DNA from 2 places in the Micrococcus sp. HMSC067E09 genome. Region 1 is predicted to be linked to the other one. Evidence: predicted binding sites of a transcription regulator. Region 1 holds the regulator's gene; the other holds the start of a gene.
The links. The regulator LexA, encoded in region 1, represses DNA repair genes until DNA is damaged. The targets are predictions, from matches to a motif close to TCGAACANNTGTTCGA.
Positions count from the first base shown of each region.

Region 1 (4,061 bases):
GGACGACGAGTCCGGTCCCACCACCTCCCTCGGGCGCGAGGTCGTGTACCTGCGCACGTGGGCCGAGCAGACGGAGACCGGTGACCGGGACGACCTCGAGGTCCCCGTCACGGACCGCGCCTGGCGGCAGGTCTCGGTCTCCGCGACCGACTGCCTCGGCGCCTCCAAGTGCCCCGTGGCCGAAGAATGCTTCTCCGAGCGCGCCCGCGCCAACGCCGCCGACGCGGACGTGGTGGTCACCAACCACGCGATGCTCGCGATCTCCGCTTTCGAGGGCCTGGCCGTGCTGCCGGAGTACTCGGCGGTGATCGTGGACGAGGCCCATGAGCTGCAGGACCGGGTCACCGGCGCGGTCACCGGGCAGCTGTCCGGCTCGATCGTGCTGGGAGCGGCCACGTCGTTGCGCCGCCACGGCACCGTGGCCGTGGAGGACCTCGTCTCCGCCGCAGCGAGCCTGGACGCCGCCTTCACCCCCTGCCCCTCCGGGCTGCTGGCCACCGGCCTGGACGACGCGCAGGAGACCGCGCTCAACGCCGTGCTCGCCGCCGTCCGGCAGTGCCTGTCCGACCTCGGCACCGGCAAGGAGACCGAGACCGACGGCGGCCGTCAGATGGCCCGGGCCCGCGCTCTGGACGTGCTCGAGGTGACCGAGCGGATGCTCGCCGCACGGCCCGAGGCCGACTTCCCGGAGGTCGTCTGGGCCACCCGTCCCGGCCACTTCGAGCCCGGAGTCGGCTGGCAGCCCGGCAACGAGGAGGACCCGCCCCAGCTCTACGTGGCCCCGCTCTCGGTGGCCGGCAAGCTGCGCGAGGGGCTGTTCGGCGCCGCCACCACTGTGCTCACCTCCGCCACCCTGACCGTGGGCACGGGCGAGCGCCGCTTCGACTCCGTGGCCGGGGACGTGGGCCTGGCCGGACCAGACGCGCCGAGGTTCACGGTCGCGGACGTCGGCAGTCCCTTCGACTATCCGCGGCAGGGGGTGCTCTACGTGGCTCGCCACCTTCCTAAGCCGGGCCGCTTCGCCTCCGAGGAGTCCCTGGACGAGCTCGAGCGGCTCATCACCGCCTCCCGCGGCGGGGCGCTGGGCCTGTTCTCCTCCCGCCGGGCCGCCGAGGACGCCGCCGAGGCCATGCGCCGCCGGTGCGGGAAGGACATCGAGATCCTCTGCCAGGGCGACGCCACCCTCTCCGCGCTGGTCAAGCAGTTCGCCGAGGAGCCGGATACCTGCCTGTTCGGCACCATGAGCCTCTGGCAGGGCGTGGACGTCCCGGGCCCCTCGCTGCGCCTGGTGGTGATCGACCGCATCCCGTTCCCACGTCCGGACGACCCGCTCTCCCTGGCCCGCACCCGTGCGATCAGCAGCCACGGCGGCAACGGGTTCATGGCGGTCTCCGCCACCCACGCCGCCATCCGCCTGGCCCAGGGCGCCGGCCGTCTCATCCGCTCCGTGCAAGACAGGGGCGTGGTGGCCGTGCTCGACTCCCGTCTGGCCACCGCCCGCTACGGCGGCTTCCTCGCCTCGGCCCTGCCGGACTTCTGGCGCACCACGGACCCGACGGTGGTGGAAGGCGTCCTCGGCCGCCTCGCCGCGTCCGTGGATCAGGACGGCTGACGCCGCCTTCCCGACGACGGCTCCTCACCTGCACGAAGCCCCTCACCCGGATTCCGGGTGAGAGGCTTCGTGGCGCCGGGCGGTGCGGCTCAGAGGGCGCGGAGCACGGTGACGACGCGGCCCATGATCGTGGCGTGGTCTCCCAGGATCGGCTCGTAGGCGGTGTTCTGCGGCAGCAGCCAGGTGTGGCCGTCGCGCTGGCGGAAGGTCTTCACGGTGGCCTCGTCGTCCAGCAGGGCGGCGACGATGTCCCCGTTCACGGCGGTGTTCTGGCGGCGGACCACCACCCAGTCGCCGTCGCAGATGGCGGCGTCCACCATCGAGTCGCCGGAGACCTTGAGCATGAACAGCTCGCCCTCGCCGGTGAGGCGGCGGGGCAGTGCCATGACGTCCTCGACCTGCTGGTCGGCGAGGATCGGCCCACCGGCGGCGATGCGGCCGACCCACGGCACGGGGACGGAGTCTCCCTCCTCCGTGCCGGTGTGCCACGTGGGCAGCGCCGAGACCACGGCGTCGCCGTCGGCGGACGTCGCGCCGGCTGCGGCCTCACCGGCGGCCTCGCCGGAGGCGGCCAGGAGTGTCCCGTCCTCGTCCCGCAGCACCTCGAGGGCACGGGGGCGGCCCGGGTGGCGGCGCAGGTAGCCGAACTGTTCGAGGCGGGTGAGCTGGTGCTTCACGGAGGAGAGTGAGCCCAGGCCGGCGGCGTCGCCGATCTCGCGCATGGACGGCGGGTAGCCGTGCTCGGCGATGGACGCGCGGATCGTCTCCACGATCGCGCGCTGGCGCGGCGTGAGGGTCTGCGGCGTCCCGGTGGGGTGCTCAGGGGGCTGAGGAGTGGCCATGGCGGTCCGTTCCTGCTCGGCGGCGTCGGCGGTGTTCCCTATCGTGTCCGCCCCTCGTGGTCTGCTGTCCGGCGTCACCTGGAGAGGGTCGTCCACGGGCGGAACCCGTGGCTCGACCGTAGCCCAGGAGACCGACCGGTTCAAAGATATGTTCGAACTCGGCATGGCGCGTCTCGAAGACGTGTGCTAGAAAAGTGTTCGAACAGATCGAACGGATGTTCGAACAGCCTGCTCCGGCAGGTGGAAAGGCAAGGCAGCACCATGAACGCTCGCACCCGCTCCGTCACCCGCACCGGCACCGTCCAGGCTGCCGACTGGCGGCTGAACCGCCGCGGCCGCTTCGTCCTGCGCGGCCTGCCCGTGATGGTGCTCGCGGCCGTGCTCACCGCTCTGGCGGCCACGGCCCTGTCCATCACCCTGTCCCCGGCGGCCGTGTCCTCCAATCAGGCCGGCGCGGAGCTGGAGAAGGTCACCGTGATGCCCGGTGACAACCTGTGGGACATCGCCGGCCGTGTGGATCCGGCGGCCGACCGCTTCGCCACCATGGAACGCATCACCGAGCTCAACGGCCTCGAGGGCCGCACCCTCGAGACCGGCGACGACCTCTTCGTGCCGGCCATGGCCGACTGACCCGTTCGTGCCGGCCATGGCCGACTGACCCGCCCGTGCCGGCCATGGCCGACTGCACCGGCTGGATCCCTGCACGTCGTGCCCCCCGATCCCTTCATGTCCTCCTCTTGCGCAGGAACGATCCCGCGGCTCCCGGCTGATCACAGGCCTGCTCCAGACCCCGCCGCCGCCCGGCGTGCTTCCCCCTCTGTCGCTGCCCGCGCCCTCGGGCGTCACGCGGCGGCCGCCGGCGGCGGCGGTTCCTAGACTGATCGCCATGACCGATCTGGACGCCCTCCCGCTCCGCGAGTCCCTGAAGGGGCAGAGTCCCTACGGTGCGCCCCAGCTGGACGTCACCGTCGCGCTGAACACCAACGAGAACACGCATCCGGTGCCTCCGATCGTGGCCGACGCCATCGTGCAGTCGGTCGCCCGGGTCGCCGGCGGTCTCAACCGCTACCCGGACCGTGAGTTCGTGGAGCTGCGCGAGCGTCTGGCGGACTACCTCGGCCACGGCCTCACCCCGGAGCACCTCTGGGCGGCCAACGGCTCCAATGAGGTCCTCCAGCAGATCCTGCAGGCCTTCGGCGGCCCGGGCCGCTCCGTGCTGAGCTTCCTGCCCTCCTACTCCATGTATCCGCTGCTGGCCTCCGGCACGGACACCGAGTTCATCGACGGCGGCCGCGCCGCGGACTACGCGCTCTCCGCCGAGCACGCCGCGGCCTGCATCCGCGGCCACCGCCCGAACCTCGTGTTCCTGGCGTCCCCGAACAACCCGACCGGCACCGCGCTGTCCCTGGACACCATCCGCGCCGTCTACGACGCCACGGAGGAGGTCGCGGCCGCGGGCGGCCCGGCCGCCATGGTCGTGGTGGACGAGGCCTACGCCGAGTTCGCCCTCGCCGGCACCGAGCCGGCCCTCACCCTGCTCGAGGGCCGCCCGCGCCTGGTCGTCACCCGCACCATGTCCAAGGCCTTCGCCCTCGCCGGCGTCCGCC
Region 1 covers NZ_KV809446.1:35,161-39,221, forward strand. Annotated here, with positions in the region: gene HMPREF2863_RS08150 (ATP-dependent DNA helicase) at 1-1,612, shown strand, start outside; gene lexA (transcriptional repressor LexA) at 1,702-2,454, opposite strand; gene HMPREF2863_RS08165 (LysM peptidoglycan-binding domain-containing protein) at 2,716-3,084, shown strand; gene HMPREF2863_RS08170 (histidinol-phosphate transaminase) at 3,341-4,061, shown strand, end outside.

Region 2 (4,061 bases), on a different contig from region 1:
GGCCGCCTGCGGTCTCGGGTGCGAGCACCATCTGGGTGCCGCCCTCGAGGTCGAGGGCCAGGCGCGGGGCCCAGGTGGCCTGATGGGTGGCCACACCGATGCCGAGCACGACGGCCATGAGGGCGATGAGCGCGCCGAGCCACGTCAGGGTGCGACGTGCCGCGCTCGCGGGGGTCTTCGATGCCATGGGCGTTCAGGCTCTCCACAGATCGAGCGACCCGGCCGGGGCGGCCGGGTCGCGGACGGACAGGTCAGGGACGCTCGTCGTGGCGGGGCTGGTCCTCGCCGTTGAGCTGGATGCGGTGGCGGTCCACGTCCTCGTCGGCGGGGGCCTGCGGCTCGCCGTACTCGGCGCCCTGCTCGGCCCGGTCCTGGTCGTCCGGGGCGACGGCGCCCGAGGTGCCCGAGGAGGCGACCGAGTCCGGCTCCACGATCTGGGCGACGGCCTGCAGGTGGACGTCCATGTGGGTGCCCGGGGCGACCTCGATGGTCACGCGCTGGGAATCCTGGTTCACGGCGACGACGTGGCCGAAGATGCCGGAGCCGGTCATGACCTCGACGCCCGGGGTCAGCTCCGTGCGCATCTTGGTCTGCGCCTGCTGGGCCTTGCGGGCCTTGCGGAAGGAGAAGAAGAGCAGCAGCGCCATGACGCCGAACATGAGCAGGAGGAACATGCTTCCGCCGCCGCCCTCGGCCTGCTGGCCGAGCACGATGGGCATGTCTGCGATGGACAGGGCGAGGGTGGTCACGAGAGACACTCTCCGTCGTCGTCGGGGATGAGGACGTGCGCAGGCACACCCGTCCGGGGTGTGGGGGTGCGCACAGTGCAGACCAGTCTAGGGCGTCTGATGCCCGACGACGGCCAGGCACCTGTCCGTGGCGCCTGGCCTGGGCATGTGGCCCGCTCCGCTCAGCCCCGCTCCGGGGCCGGGAGCCCGAGGTGCTCCCAGGCTCCGGGGAGCGCGACACGGCCCCGCGGCGTGCGGCCGACCAGGCCCTCGCGGATGAGGAACGGCTCCGCGACCGTCTCGACGGTCTCTGTCTCCTCGCCGACGGCCATCGCGAGGGTGGACAGGCCGACCGGTCCCCCGTCGAAGACGGTGCAGAGGGCGTTCAGGACGGCACGGTCGAGGCGGTCCAGGCCGCGCTCGTCCACGTCGTACATGTGCAGGGCCCGGCCGGCGGCCTCGGCGTCCACGGTCGTCAGGCCCTTCACGAGCGCCCAGTCGCGCACGCGGCGCAGCAGCCGGTTGGCGATGCGCGGCGTGCCCCGGGAGCGGGAGGCGATCTGGGCGAAGCCGGCGGAGGTGACGTCCATGTCCAGCAGCAGGGCGGAGCGGCGCAGGACGAGCTCGAGCTCCTCGGTCGAATAGAACTCGAGATGCCCGGTGAACCCGAAGCGGTCGCGGAGCGGCCCGGGCAGCAGGCCGGCGCGCGTGGTGGCCCCGACCAGGGTGAACGGCGGCAGCTCCAGCGGAATGGAGGTCGCGCCGGCGCCCTTGCCGACGACGATGTCCACCCGGAAGTCCTCCATGGCCATGTAGAGCATCTCCTCGGCCGGACGGGACATGCGGTGGACTTCGTCCAGGAACAGCACCTCCCCCTCGGTCAGGGACGAGAGGATCGCCGCGAGGTCGCCGGCGTTCTGGATGGCCGGCCCGGAGGAGATGCGCAGCGGGGCGTTCATCTCCGCGGCCACGATCATCGCCAGTGTGGTCTTGCCGAGCCCGGGCGGTCCGGACAGGAGCACGTGGTCCGCGGCGCGGTCACGCAGGCGGGCAGAGCCCAGCATCAGGTCCAGCTGCTCGCGGACGCGCTGCTGGCCGACGAACTCGTCCAGGTGCTTCGGACGCAGCGCGGCCTCGAGGCGGCGCTCGTCCTCCCCCGCGTCCCCGGCGACGACGCGGTCCGCGCCCCGGTCCCCGGCGTCGGTTCCGCCGCCGTTCATCGGCCGCTCCGGACGGTGGCGGCGGCACCGACGTCGCGCAGGGTGGCGCGGAGCAGGGCGGCCACGTCCCGGCCCTCGTCGAGCTCGGGGTGGGCCGCGAGGGTGGCCTCGACGCGCTTGAGGGCCTCCTTCTCGGACCAGCCCAGGCCGACCATCGCCTCGACGACGTCCGCGTGCCAGTCCTCCGCCGGCGCCGCGGGCACCTGGTCCTGCGCGGCCTCGGCGGGTGTCTCGGCGCCGGTCGGGGCCAGCTTGCCGGCCAGCTCCACGAGGATCTTCTTCGCCAGCTTCGGGCCGATGCCGGGCACCCGGGTCAGGGCCTTCTCGTCCTCCTGGGCGACGGCCACGCGCACCGCCTCAGGAGGGTGCACCGCCAGCACGGCCAGGGCCAGGCGTGGGCCGACGCCGTTGGCGCCGAGGAGGATCTCGAAGACCTCCTGCTCGGCACGGGTGGCGAACCCGAAGAGCGTGAGCGAGTCCTCCTTCACCACCAGGTGGGTGTGCACACACGCCTCGCGTCCCTCGTGCAGGGCGGACAGGGTCTGCGGCGTGGCGAACACGAGGCGGCCGACGCCGCCGGAGACGATGACGGCGCGGTCCAGTCCGACGTACTCGACGGTCCCGGTCAGGGAGGCGATCACGGCACAGGTCCTTTCTCCGGACGGACACATTCGGACCGCCGGCGTTCGAACATACTATCGAACGGCTCGGTGCCCGGACGCACCCGACCGCAGGCCGTGGCGAGGGACCGCGCCGGGTGCGCGGCCGTCGTCGGGAAGGGGCGGCGTCAGCGGCGGCGGGCGGCGCCCGTGGCCGCCCCGGAGCGCTCGGCGGCCAGCCACTGCTCCTGCGCCCTGGTCAGCGACGTCCCCGCGCCGACGGGCCGGCGCCCGGCGGAGTCGGCGGCCTCCGCGAACCGGGACCGTCCGCCGCGGGAGGTCATGGAGCCGGTGGCCAGGCCGGTCTGCCCTGAGGCCCGGCCGAGGGCGGTGCCGCGCCAGGCATGGGCGAGGGCCAGGGCGATCGCGTCGGCGGCGTCGGCCGGACGCGGCGGGGCGTCGAGGCCGAGGATGCGGGTGACCATCGCGGTGACCTGCTCCTTGCCCGCGTTGCCGTGGCCGGTGACGGCGGCCTTCACCTCGGACGGGGTGTGCAGGCCGACCTCCAGCCCGCAGCGGGCGGCGGCGGTGATGGCCACGCCGGCGGCCTGGGCGGTGCCCAGCACGGTGGGCGTGTTGTTGTTGGCGAACATGCGCTCCACGGCGGCCCGCTGCGGGGCGTACCGCTCGAGCACCTCGGTGACCTCCCGGTCCAGGTGCAGCAGTCGCTCGTGGAGCGGCGCGTCGGACGGCGTGCCGGACACCCGGACGTGGACGAGCCGTCCGCGGCGCCGCGCGTCGACCTCCACGACGGCGATGCCGCAGCGGGTCAGTCCCGGGTCGACGCCCAGGACGCGCAGGGTGCCGTGGCCGACTCGTTCCGCCAGTCGGATCAGTCCTCGTCGAGCTCGGCGAGGACGGACTCCGGGATGTCCACGTTGGAGTAGACGTTCTGCACGTCGTCCAGCTCCTCGAGCGCATCCACGAGCTTCAGGAAGGTCGCGGCGGACTTGGCGTCCTCCAGCTCCACCTTCATCGACGGCAGGAACTCGGCCTCGTCGGACTCGTACTCGATGCCGGCGGCGTCCAGGGCCTCGGCCACGGCGCGCAGGTCGGAGGCCTCGGAGACGATCTCGAACACGTCGCCGTCCTGCTGGACCTCCTCGGCGTCCGCACCGCCCTCGAGGATCGCCTCGAGGAGGCCGTCCTCGGTGTTGCCCTCGGCCGGCAGGCGGACGACGCCCTTGCGGGCGAACAGGAAGGCCACGGATCCGGAGTCGGCCAGCGTGCCGCCGTTGCGGGTCACGGCCACGCGCACGTCGGAGGCGGCGCGGTTCTTGTTGTCCGTGAGGCACTCCACCATCAGGGCCGAGCCGGACGGGCCGCGCACCTCATACATGATCTCGGTGTAGTCCACGACCTCGCCGGTCAGGCCGGCGCCGCGCTTGATGGCGCGGTCGATGTTGTCGTTGGGGACGGAGTTCTTCTTCGCCTTGGAGACGGCCAGGTCCAGG
Region 2 covers NZ_KV809443.1:94,849-98,909, forward strand. Annotated here, with positions in the region: gene secD (protein translocase subunit SecD) at 1-187, opposite strand, end outside; gene yajC (preprotein translocase subunit YajC) at 252-749, opposite strand; gene ruvB (Holliday junction branch migration DNA helicase RuvB) at 911-1,948, opposite strand; gene ruvA (Holliday junction branch migration protein RuvA) at 1,945-2,589, opposite strand; gene ruvC (crossover junction endodeoxyribonuclease RuvC) at 2,736-3,407, opposite strand; gene HMPREF2863_RS07335 (YebC/PmpR family DNA-binding transcriptional regulator) at 3,440-4,061, opposite strand, start outside.
Region 2: a site for LexA is predicted at 2,635-2,650, ahead of ruvA (Holliday junction branch migration protein RuvA). Genes of this name have one in related genera too.